2 regions of the Bradyrhizobium xenonodulans genome follow, and region 2 is predicted to be linked to the other one. Evidence: predicted binding sites of a transcription regulator. Region 2 holds the regulator's gene; the other holds the start of a gene.
The links. The regulator HrcA, encoded in region 2, represses chaperone genes, less so after heat shock. The targets are predictions, from matches to a motif close to GTTAGCACTCNCNNNNNGNGAGTGCTAAC.
Positions count from the first base shown of each region.

Region 1: a site for HrcA is predicted at 2,596-2,624, ahead of groES (co-chaperone GroES). Genes of this name have one in related genera too.

Region 1 covers NZ_CP089391.1:6,829,559-6,835,710, reverse strand. Annotated here, with positions in the region: gene groL (chaperonin GroEL) at 503-2,152, opposite strand; gene groES (co-chaperone GroES) at 2,239-2,553, opposite strand; gene I3J27_RS32530 (hypothetical protein) at 3,462-3,665, opposite strand; gene I3J27_RS32525 (glycoside hydrolase family 18 protein) at 4,371-5,498, shown strand.
Region 2 covers NZ_CP089391.1:167,099-173,250, forward strand. Annotated here, with positions in the region: gene dnaK (molecular chaperone DnaK) at 1-439, opposite strand, end outside; gene I3J27_RS00780 (hypothetical protein) at 833-1,771, shown strand; gene pncA (bifunctional nicotinamidase/pyrazinamidase) at 1,875-2,597, shown strand; gene grpE (nucleotide exchange factor GrpE) at 2,664-3,269, opposite strand; gene hrcA (heat-inducible transcriptional repressor HrcA) at 3,366-4,454, opposite strand; gene rph (ribonuclease PH) at 4,623-5,336, shown strand; gene rdgB (RdgB/HAM1 family non-canonical purine NTP pyrophosphatase) at 5,348-5,983, shown strand; gene hemW (radical SAM family heme chaperone HemW) at 5,970-6,152, shown strand, end outside.

The sequences.
Region 1 (6,152 bases), 1.6 Mb from region 2:
CGGTCGTGGCGTCAGTTCTCCTTGGCAACTCTGGCCGCGCGATCGAGGACATCCCGATGTCCGGAGCACCCTGCCGAGTAGGCTCTGAACCGACAACGTGGAGAGGCGACTTGCATGGAACGGTACACTGTCTACATGGTCAGACGCGACGGGCATCTCGTAGGCTTTGTCGAGTTTATCTGTTCGGACGAAGGGACCGCCACGGAGCGGGTGCGGAAGCTTGCAAGCGACCACGCGGTTGAGCTTTGGCAGAACGATCGTAGGATCGCAGCATATGAAGGACGCCGGTGGCTCCGCGAAAAGGAGATCGATTGAGATGAGCACGCGACGAAATGATTCGACGTGGGGAGCTGGCCGCCCGCCCCAGAATCGGCAGATGTTCGATATCCGCTACTAAGCAGGTTGCTCTCCGCAGAGTTGTCGAACATGCTCGGCACACAAACAAAAACCCCGGCATCGCTGCCGGGGTTTCGCATTCCGTGGTGCGCCTGAGTGGCCGGACTCAGAAGTCCATGCCGCCCATGCCACCCATGCCGCCGCCCGGGGGCATCGCCGGGCCGGCGCCGCCCTTCTTGGGCAGCTCGGCGACCATGGCTTCGGTGGTGATCAGCAGCGCCGCCACGGAGGAGGCGTTCTGGATCGCGGTGCGAACGACCTTCGTCGGATCGATAATGCCCTTGGTGACGAGGTTGCCGTACTCGCCGGTCTGCGAGTCGAAGCCATAGGCGTACTGATCTTTCTCCAGGATCTTGCCGACGATCACCGAACCGTCTTCACCGGCGTTGATCGCGATCTGGCGAGCGGGAGCCGACAGCGCCTTGCGCACGATCTCGACGCCGGTCTTCTGGTCGTCGTTCTTGGTGCGCAGGCCCTTGAGCTGCTCGGAGGCACGGAGCAGGGCGACGCCGCCGCCCGGGACGATGCCTTCCTCGACAGCCGCGCGGGTCGCATGCATCGCGTCATCAACGCGATCCTTGCGCTCCTTCACCTCGACCTCGGTCGCGCCGCCGACGCGGATCACCGCGACGCCGCCCGCGAGCTTGGCGAGACGCTCCTGGAGCTTCTCACGGTCGTAGTCCGAGGTGGTCTCCTCGATCTGCGCCTTGATCTGGGCCACGCGCGCCTCGATGTCGGCCTTCTTGCCGGCCCCGTTGACGATCGTGGTGTTCTCCTTGTCGATCATCACCTTCTTGGCGCGACCGAGCATGTTGAGCGTGACGTTCTCGAGCTTGATGCCGAGATCTTCCGAGATCGCCTGGCCGCCGGTCAGGATCGCGATGTCCTGCAGCATGGCCTTGCGGCGATCGCCGAAGCCCGGAGCCTTGACGGCCGCGACCTTCAGACCGCCACGGAGGCGGTTCACGACCAGAGTCGCGAGCGCTTCGCCTTCGACGTCCTCGGCGACGATCACCAGCGGCTTGCCGGTCTGCACCACGGCCTCGAGCAGCGGCAGCAGCTCGTTCAGCGAGGAGAGCTTCTTCTCGTTGATGAGGATGTAGGCGTCGTCCATCTCAACGCGCATCTTGTCGGCGTTGGTGACGAAGTAGGGCGAGATGTAGCCGCGGTCGAACTGCATGCCCTCGACGACGTCGAGCTCGGTCTCGAGCGACTTGGCTTCCTCGACGGTGATGACACCCTCGTTGCCGACCTTCTTCATGGCATCGGAGAGGAACTTGCCGATTTCGGCATCGCCGTTGGCCGAGATGGTGCCGACCTGGGCGATCTCGTCGTTCGACGTGACTTTCTTGGAGTTTTTCTGCAAGTCCGCCACGACCGCGTCTACGGCGAGATCGATACCGCGCTTCAGGTCCATCGGGTTCATGCCGGCGGCGACCGCCTTGGCGCCTTCGCGCACGATCGCAGCCGCGAGCACGGTCGCGGTGGTGGTGCCGTCGCCGGCCGCGTCTGCGGACTTGGAGGCGACTTCGCGCACCATCTGGGCGCCCATGTTCTCGAACTTATCGTCGAGCTCGATGTCCTTGGCGACGGTGACGCCGTCCTTGGTGATGCGGGGCGCGCCGAACGACTTGTCGAGCACGACGTTGCGGCCCTTCGGACCGAGCGTCACCTTCACCGCGTTGTTGAGGATGTCGACGCCGCGCAGCATGCGGTCGCGGGCGTCGACGCCGAATTTGACTTCTTTGGCTGACATATTGGTTTCCCTGAGTTGATTGGTCTCATCTCACTCTTGAGGCGCCCGGCAGGCGCTCCTCAGGGTGAGCGGTGCGAGCGGTTGGATTAGGCGGCCTTCTTCTTGGCCGACGCATCGGTGAGAACGCCCATGATGTCGCTCTCCTTCATGATCAACAGCTCCTGGCCGTCGATCTTGACCTCGGTGCCCGACCACTTGCCGAACAGCACGAGATCGCCGACCTCGACGTCGATCGGGATCAGCTTGCCGCTCTCGTCGCGGCCGCCCGGGCCAACGGCGATCACTTCGCCCTGGGACGGCTTTTCCTTGGCCGTGTCGGGAATAATGATGCCGCCTGCGGTCTTCTCTTCTGCGTCGATACGCTTGACCACGACGCGGTCGTGAAGCGGACGGAATTTCATGCAGTCCTCCTAAGCAATTGCTTGGGTTGGTGATTTTAGGTAGTTAGCAGTCGATGCCCGCGAGTGCCAATGCGGGCGGAGCACAGGTAGGGCTGGTCTTTTCGGGAAGCAAGGGCTCCTCGCAGAAAAAAGGCGCTCAGGGTATTCGCCGGCTGTTCGTGGTCATACCGGCGAATGACCGAACCGGCGATCTGCCCTTGGTGTCTAGGATTTTCCTCACTATCCCGCGCGGACGCGAACTCGTGATGGCACGCTGGGGCGTGCCGACCTCGTGGCGGGTTCTGTGGACGCCACCAAGCTGTAAGCAAAGGGCAGGCCAGTCGACTTCCAGCAGCTGCTGAGGATGAGCTCGATGGCGGCACGACCAACGTCCGGTAGTGAGAGCGCGTACTGGAAGCGCTGGCTCGATCCGCAGAGCCGCTGCCTGGTGCCGTTCACCTCGTTCTCCCGAGGACGACACCATCGATGGCAAGAAGGTGTCGGTCCGGTTCGCTCCCGACGAGAGCCGGCCTGTTCTCGACGATGGAGTTGCAGCCGGCAAGACGGAATGCATTTCCGCCAACGCCGCTGTGAGGCGCGCCAAGGCGTTGTCCCGCAAGCCCGGCATCATGGGCGCGGTCGCCCTCTCGGGGACCGAAGGACCCATCGCGCGGCGTCTTCGGCGACGCCAAGGTGATCCGGAAATGCGGCGACGTACCCGAATATCTGAGCACGCCGATCGTCCCGACGTCGCCACACCCCAGCGGTGGCATCAGGGCGGAATTAGCCTGCGGACTCGCATTTGAGGCATCGCCAGATCGTGGCTCCCTGCTATCACGATTTGCGGCCAAGTCATGGACTTCCTGCAACAAGGGCAGACGCGAATGATGCTGGAACGTGGCGTTGGGCGACACGAAGAAGGCGAGAGATCAACAGAGGGGATCCGCCGGATGCTCGGCGAAACCAGATGAACCGGGCAAGCTCGAACCCGATCCCGCAGGCTGCTCCGCGGCGAGCTTTTCGACTTGTTCGACGAACTCGGACCGGGTGCGTTGATCGCGTATCCGGACAAAAGCGCGGATCAACCTAAGTCCCTGCAGATCGCTTCGCGTTGAAGACGCGGTGTCGTTCATTTTCGAGCTCCCTGGCTTTCTGTAGGTGGGTCAAGTCGCAAGTGCAAGAATGATCCGTATCACGCGCCGGTTGCAACATAAATCCTACCAAAAAGGAGGGGTTCTGCTCGCGCCTGAACGCAGGTTCACACGGAGCCCGCGCGGGGTAGGATGCGTGCCACAGTTTGCCCTTCACAGCCTCCCATCCTGGCGCAGAGACGATGAAGCGAAGCGCAATTCAGCGGACGAGAGCGGCCGTAGCTGCTGCCCATACGTTCCAATACACCAATCCACTTGTGCGCCTTTCGACAAATTCGGATGGGACAACGCGGCGGATGCTAGCCACAAAATGTCGGAAGCCCGCCACAGAACAGCTCTTTGAACTTCCATACTTCGTCTTAGACGAGCCTTCCTCCACCGCATTCAATTCGTCGTATTCTCGCCATTCGAGAGCTGAACCCGTCGCGCAGCAAATACAGCTCTCGATGAAGATGCCGCCATGAAGTCGTAGCGATCAGGTGAAACAAAGGGAGCCAGTGCCGCGCAGATCGAAGGCTCGCTGAGGCGATCGCGTTATCGGTTGGCGCAGCGTAAAATCAGACAGAGAGCATAAGGCCGTAATCCGTGGCAATTAATCGTCGAAACTTCGCTGCAGCCGGGTTTTCTACGCTCGTGTGCGGATACGCACTGATGCAGCCGGGACGGGGCACGCCGTCCCGGAGGCCAGTGGTCGCAGGCTATGTCGCCCCTTGGAAAGCCCGGACGGGCGGTCCAAACATCAAGACGATCCCGGCTCGCGAACTGACGCACTTGATGTACGCGTTCGGCACCGTTTCGGCAGAAGGACTGGCTGGACTTTCGGATCGTTGCCTGGACGCAGGAGCCTGCGACGGAACCGCGCCGTCGACCGCGTTCGGCGGCAATTTCGCCCAACTCACCGAATTGAAGCGGAGCAGTCCGGAGCTCCGGATCCTGATTGCGTTGGGCGGCTGGAGCGGGTCGAAATATTTCTCGGCCGCCGCTGCCACGCCGAGGTCGCGCGCGCGGTTCGCACAATCCGTTATCGAGGCGTTCTTTCGGCCGTATCCGGGTCTGTTCGATGGTGTGGATGTCGATTGGGAGTTTCCCGTCTCAGGAGGACGCCCAGGGAATCTCGCGCGCCTCGAGGACCGCACGAATTTCACGCTCCTGATTGCGGAGCTTCGCCGAAGACTCACCGAGTTTTCCGCATTGGAGCGCAGGGAGCTGGAGCTCACCATCGCCGTATCGGCCGTCCCCAACAAGATTATCAATCTGGAGGCGGCCGCTCTCGCCCCGCTGGTCGACCGGATTCATCTAATGGCCTACGACTATCATGCGGGCTCGACCTTTGCCGGCTTCAATGCTCCGCTGTTTGCCTGCGCCGGCGATCCAAGTCCCGATCTCAATGTCGATGCCAGTGTGAATGCCTTGATCCGGGCCGGGGTGCCGCGGGCCAAGGTCACGCTCGGGGTAGCCTTCTATGGCCGAGCTGTTGCAGGCGTTCCGCAGGAGAACGGGGGGCTCTTGCAAAAGGGGACGATGGCGAGCGAGGAGTGGGGAGGGAGTGACGGCATCGATTATCGCGATCTCGTTGTCCGGCGACCGGAAGAGCAGGGCTTTCGCCGGTATTGGTGTGATGAGGCCCAAGTGCCGTGGCTCTATGACGCCGAACGGCGGATATGGATCAGCTACGACGATCCGCTATCCATCGCAAGCAAGACGATGTACGCGCGCGCCCATGGACTCGCCGGGATCATGATCTGGGACCTGTTCGCCGACGACGGTTCGCTGCTGCTCGCGGCGCTCCGCATCCTTCCTGTGCGAAGATCCTAATAGAAGTGTCGTCATTACGTCGCCTTGAAGCACGTCATCTGTGCGCGCCTCGAGCGAAATCAGCCGCGAAACGCTGTTGAGATCAGAGCCACGTCGAATTGAAAACGGCGATGTCGGAAATCTGGCGCCCGGCAGCGTCGTTCGGGAGGCATGCTGGCGGCAATGCGGGTTTTTCGTCGTGATGCCACGTGCGCACCGGATCCCATCCGGTTGCTCGCGAGGCCGGACGACTCTTCGCGACCCCTCACGCGAAGGCTTGAGCAACCCTGACTTAAGCCATGTCTGTGTATCGGTGCGGGATCCCGATCCCGATCGGCGCCATGAGTCACTGACCCATGCGATATAGAAGAGGCATGCTTCGGCGCCGATTCACACGTGACCCCCTGCAGTGAAGACGGTGGTCTCGCCAGCCGGCCCCGTTCCTTATCAGGCGAGACATCGGCAGAGTTGCGGCGGATGCTCTATTGGCCTGCTTCAGATGCGCCTCACGATGATGCCGTCGGCGATAGCAACGTAGATTGTGAGTCTTGAGACAAATGTCAGCAACTTGACGCTACACACCACTACGAAGTGCCTGCAGAACCGCCGAATTCAATTGGCTCGCGGTTTGCTTTGCTGACGCCATCATTGCCAATCGCAAGCGTTGATTTTCCA
Region 2 (6,152 bases):
TGAAGTAGGCGGGAACGGTGATGACGGCCTGGTCGACCTTCTGGCCGAGATGGGCTTCCGCGGTCTCCTTCATCTTTTGCAAGATGAACGCAGACACCTGCGAGGGCGAGTAGGTCTGGCCGTCGGCCTCGACCCAGGCATCGCCGTTGGAAGCCTTCACGATCTTGTACGGAACGAGCTTCTTGTCCTTCTCGACCATCGGGTCGTCGTAGCGGCGGCCGATGAGGCGCTTCACTGCGAAGAACGTGCGCTCGGGATTGGTAACGGCCTGGCGCTTGGCAGGCTGGCCGACGAGGCGCTCACCGTCGTCCGTCACGGCGACGATCGAAGGCGTCGTGCGCATGCCTTCGGAATTCTCGATGACTTTGGCGTTCTTGCCATCCATCACGGCAACGCACGAATTCGTGGTGCCGAGGTCGATCCCAATGACCTTTCCCATGGTCCTGATATCCTTGTTTTTGCGGCAGGTTGGTTGGGCCCAAGAGGCACCCGATCCAAACCCCCTAAGATCAAACATCCGCGATATTGCGATGATTGGGGGTCATATAGGAGGGGGGGAGGGGCCTGCAAGGACCGAACGCAAGTTTCGGCCGTGAAAACATTGGGTTTTGGAAGATCATATCCGGGCTTCACCGCCCTTGCGGGTGATGAATTGTTAACAGGTTCGGAGATCGGCCGGCCCCCGCCACCGCGATTGGCCCTGCCCTGTTACCGGCGGGCCAAACCCGCTAAAAGGCGCCGGCCGCAGCGCGCCATCGAGGCTGCCTCGCGCGACAAAGCGGCCCAATGGCCGACCATCGAACGGCCTCAATGTGAACCAATCAGAGTGCCCATGAAGCTGATCCGCCCCCTCGCCGCGCTCGCCCTCCTCGCCGCAACAGCGTTTCCGGCCCTCGCCGCCGACGCCGTTTTCCCGCCCGGCCTGCGGCTCGGCATGGCGCCGCTGGTCGGGCTCACCACGGCCAAAACCTTTCCGGGTTTCGAGAGCGAGGACGGCAGCGTCAAGGTGCTGATCACCGAACTGCCGCCGGCCGCCTATGGCGAGGTCGTGGGCGCCTTCAATGCCAATCCCGCGGGCACCGCCGGCATCAAGCAGGACAAGATCGAGACCCCCGCGGGTCTTGCCTATTTCACCACCGAAAGCGGCAAGGCCGGCGATACCCCGGTGAAGCGCTATTCGATGATCGTGCCGGGCGCCGGCTTCTCCGGCTATGTCGCGGTGCAGATCCCGGAGAATGCGACCAAGATCTACACCGATGAAGCCGTGCGGCAGATGTTTGCCAGCGTCACCACCCGCAAGCAGGTCTCGGCCGAAGAGCAGATCGCGCTGATGCCGTTCAAGATCACCGATCTCGCCGACTTCAAGGACATCCGCACGCTGGCGCCGGGCTCGAGCATCATCCTGGCCGACGGCAACGAGAGCTCAGGCTATGAATCGAAGCCGTTCATGATCCTCGGCCTGATCGGCGCCACCCCGCAAGCCGCCGCCGACCGCGCCCGCTTCGCCCAGGAGGCCGCGCTCCAGATCCCCGGCGTGCGCGAATCTCGCGTCACCATGTCGGAGCCGATCCGCATCAACGGCCAGCAGGGCTTCGAGACCCGGATCGACGGCGTCAGCGGCAAGGAAAAAACCCCGGTGACGGTGGTGCAATGGATCCGCTTCTCCAGCGGCGCCTCGCTGCGCATCATCGCCAGCGCCCCGCGCGACCAGTGGCCCGCCGCCTTCACCCGCTTCCGCGCCGTGCGCGACGGAATTCAGCCGAAGGGCTGAGCCCGAGCGCTGGACAGAGCCGGCTGCATTTTCGGGCTTCTGTTCGCGCACAAGCAGAATTAGGCTTCGTCTCCGTTGGGTTCATCCTGGAGGGAGGCGAACGATGCTGGATCGGCGACAAATCTTGACCGCGCTTGGGACGAGCGCTCTCGTAGCCCTCGGGCCAACCGCACTTCTGGCGGCAGCACCGATCAAGCCGGACGATGCATCCGCGCTGCTCGTGATCGACGTGCAGAACTGCTTCCTGCCGGGCGGCAGCCTCGCGGTGAAGGAAGGCGAGCAGGTCGTGCCCGTGATCAACAAGATCTCGAAAGCGTTTGCGAACGTGGTGATGACGCAGGACTGGCACACGCAAGGCCATATCTCGTTCGCCTCCGTGCACGCCGGCAAGAAGCCGTTCGAGACGGTCGATCTTCCCTACGGCAAGCAGGTGCTGTGGCCCGACCATTGCGTGCAGGGCACCGATGGCGCCGCGCTGTCGAAGGACCTTGCGATCCCGCATGCCGAGCTCATCATCCGCAAGGGCTTTCACAAGGACGTCGACAGCTACTCGGCCTTCCTCGAGGCCGACGGCAAGACCTCGACGGGCCTTGCCGGCTACCTCAAGGGCCGCAAGATCAAGCGCGTCTTCGTCGTGGGATTGGCGACGGATTTCTGCGTCGCCTGGACCGCACTCGACGCGCGCAAGGCGGGCTTCGACGTCTATGTCGTGGAGGACGCCTGCCGCGGCATCGACACGCAGGGTTCACTCGCGAAAGCCTGGGCCGATATGGCCAAGGCCGGCGTGAAGCGGATTCAGTCCGCGGATATCGCGGTGAGCGCGTAAGGCAACTGCCAAACCCTCATGGTGAGGAGACGCGCGCGAGCGCGCTCCTCACAGGATGAGGGCCGCTCAGTTCGACTCGTTGCTGTTGGCGGCGGCAGCCGGTTTCGCGCCGCCCTTGGCGACACCGACCAGAGCCGGGCGGAGCACGCGCTCGCCGATGGTGTAGCCGGCCTGCATGACCTGCACGACGGTGCCCGCGGGCACCGACGCATCCGGCACCTCATACATCGCCTGCTGGAAGTTCGGGTCGAACTTCTGGCCCTGCGGATCGAATTTCTTCACGCCGTGCTTTTCCAGCGCGTTGAGCAGCGAACGCTCGGTGAGCTCGACGCCCTCGATCAGCGAGGTCAGGCCGGGATCGGCCGCGGCCCGCGCCTCGGCCGGAACGGCATCGAGCGCGCGCTGGAGATTGTCGGCGATGTCGAGCACGTCGCGGGCAAAGCCGGTGATGCCGTAGAGCTTGGAGTCGGCGACTTCCTTGCTGGTGCGCTTGCGCAGGTTCTCCATCTCGGCCAGCGTCCGCAGCATGCGGTCGCGCGCCTCGGCGACTTCCTTCTGCAACGTTTCGACCGAGCCCGGCTCCGGATCGTCGGGCATGATGTAGGGTTTCGACACCACGGGCTCGCCGGTCGGCGCGGTCGTGTCTTCGGGCTGCCGGTCTTGATCGGTCATCGACTCTCTTCTCGAACTCGTCTCAAGGGATTGTTGGCCCGGATATCGTGCCTAAGCTTACGAAAATCAAGCGCCCGTGATCGGAGGAAACGCCGGTCAGCCCCCCAAAAGGCGGCTGACGATGCGGGCGGCGTAGTCCACGGTCGGGATCACGCGGGCATAATTCAGCCGTGTCGGCCCGATCACACCCAAAACACCGACGATATGGCCGGCGGCATCCCGATACGGCGAGATGATGGTGGAGGAGCCTGACAAGGAAAACAGCTTGTTCTCCGAACCGATGAAAATGCGCACGCCTTCCGCGGTTTCGGCCCTGCCGAGCAGGTCGATCACGCCGCGCTTGGTCTCGAGGTCGTCGAACAGAAGGCGCACGCGCTCCAGATCCTCCAGCGCATGCAGATCCTCGAGCAGATTGGCGTGGCCGCGGACGATGAGCTGGCGGTCCTCGTTCTCGCCGCCGGACCAGCTCGCAATCCCGGCCGAGATCACCTTTTGCGTCAGTTGGTCGAGCTCGGCACGAGCCTCCCCGAGCGCGGTCTCGAGCTCGAGCCGCGCCTCGGCCAGTGTGCGGCCGCGGATGCGCGCATTGAGGAAATTGCCGGCCTCGGTGATCGCCGAGGAGGGAACTCCCGGCGGCAGCGACAGCACGCGGTTTTCGACCTGGCCATCCTCGCCAACCAGGATCACCAGCGCCTTCTCCGGTTCCAGCCGGACGAATTCGATGTGCTTCAGCCGCGCATTGGATTTCGGCGTCAGCACCACGGCCGCGGCGCGCGTGAGGCCGGACAGCCGCGTCAGCGCCTGGTCCAGCGCCGCCTCGACCGATTGCGCGTGCCCGACGGTGGCAAGCTGGCTCTGGATCGACTGCCGCTCGGGCTCGGTGAGATCGCCAACCTGCATCAAGGCATCGACGAAGAAGCGCAGGCCGAGTTCCGTCGGCAGCCGGCCGGCGGAGGTGTGCGGGGCGTAGATCAGCCCCAGCTGTTCCAGATCGGCCATCACATTGCGGACGGAGGCCGGCGACAGCGGCATGGCGATCAGCCGCGAGATATTGCGCGAGCCCACCGGCTCGCCGGTCGCGAGATAGCTTTCGACAATTTGACGAAAGATGTCGCGAGAACGCTCGTTGAGCTGGGCGAGGCCTGCGCGCGGCGCGATCAGATGGATCGGATCGTGATGGGCCACAGACGATAACTCCTCTCAGATGCTCATAATTTGTCCATCCCCGAGGCTTCTGACAAGCGTGGCGTTTGCGGGGTGGAAAACCGGGGGTGAAAAAGCCTTGTCCTCCCCACTCACCCCCCCTACAAGCACCGCGAACAGCCCTTTTCCGAGAGTTTTGGAGGATTCCCCATGCGGCCAAGCCGCCGTGCGCCCGACGAATTGCGCCCCGTGACGCTGGAGCGCGGCGTGGTCAAATATGCGGAAGGCTCCTGCCTGGTGAAATTCGGCGACACTCATGTGCTGGTGACAGCCACGCTGGAGGACCGCCTGCCGCCGTGGCTGAAGGGCCAGGGCCGCGGCTGGGTCACCGCCGAATATGGCATGCTGCCGCGCGCGACCTCCGAACGCACCCGCCGCGAAGCCTCTGCGGGCAAGCAGAGCGGCCGCACCGTCGAGATCCAGCGCCTGATCGGCCGCTCGCTTCGCACCATCGTCGACCTCGAAGCCCTCGGCGAGCGCCAGATCACGGTCGATTGCGACGTGCTCCAGGCCGACGGCGGCACGCGCACGGCCTCGATCACCGGCGCCTGGGTCGCGCTCGCCGATTGCATCGGCTGGATGAAGGCGCGCAACATGGTCAAGGCCAACGTGATGCGCGACAACGTCGCCGCAATCTCCTGCGGCATCTACAACGGTACCCCCGTGCTCGACCTCGACTATGCCGAGGATTCGGAAGCCCAGACCGACGCCAATTTCGTCATGACCGGCGATGGCCGCATCATCGAGGTGCAGGGCACCGCGGAACGCGAGCCGTTCACGCAGGACGAGTTCCTTGCGCTGATGGCGCTGGCACAGAAGGGCATCGCGCGTCTGGTGGACTTGCAGAAACTGGCTGTCGCGTAGTCAATAGGCCCATGCACCGCCGAATCACCGGAAAGCTCGTCATCGCGACCCACAATCCCGGCAAGCTCGCCGAGATAAAGGAGCTGCTCGCGCCTTACGGCGTCGAGGCGGTGTCGGCCGGTGAGCTCGGCCTCGCCGAGCCGGAAGAGACCGGCAACGATTTTCGTAGCAACGCCGCGATCAAGGCGATCGCGGCCGCGCAGGCGACCAAGCTGCCCGCGTTCGCCGATGATTCCGGCATCGTGGTCGATGCGCTCGACGGCGCGCCCGGGATCTACAGTGCGCGCTGGGCCGGACCGAAGAAGGATTTTGCTGCGGCGATGGCGCAGATCGAGCGCCTGTTGCAGGAGCGCGGCGCGACCACGCCCGACAAGCGCAAAGCACATTTCGTCTCGGCGCTCTGCGTCGCCTGGCCCGACGATCATCTCGAAGAGGTCGAGGCACGCGTCGACGGCACACTGGTCTGGCCGCCGCGCGGGAATGCCGGCTTCGGCTACGATCCGATGTTTTTGCCTGACGGACACGGCCGCACCTTCGGCGAGATGGAAAGCATCGAGAAGCACGGGCTGCCGCCGCTCGGCCTCGGCCTGTCGCACCGCGCCCGCGCCTTCGTGAAACTGGCGGAGATCTGCCTTGAGCCGCGCTAAGGAAGCCTTCGGCGTCTACGTGCACTGGCCGTTCTGCCTGTCGAAGTGCCCCTATTGCGACTTCAACAGCCATGTCCGCCACGCCGCGATCGACGAGACACGCTTTGCCTCCGCCTTCGCGCGCGAGATTGCAACCACCGCCGAGCGTTCGCCCGGCCGCGAGGTGACC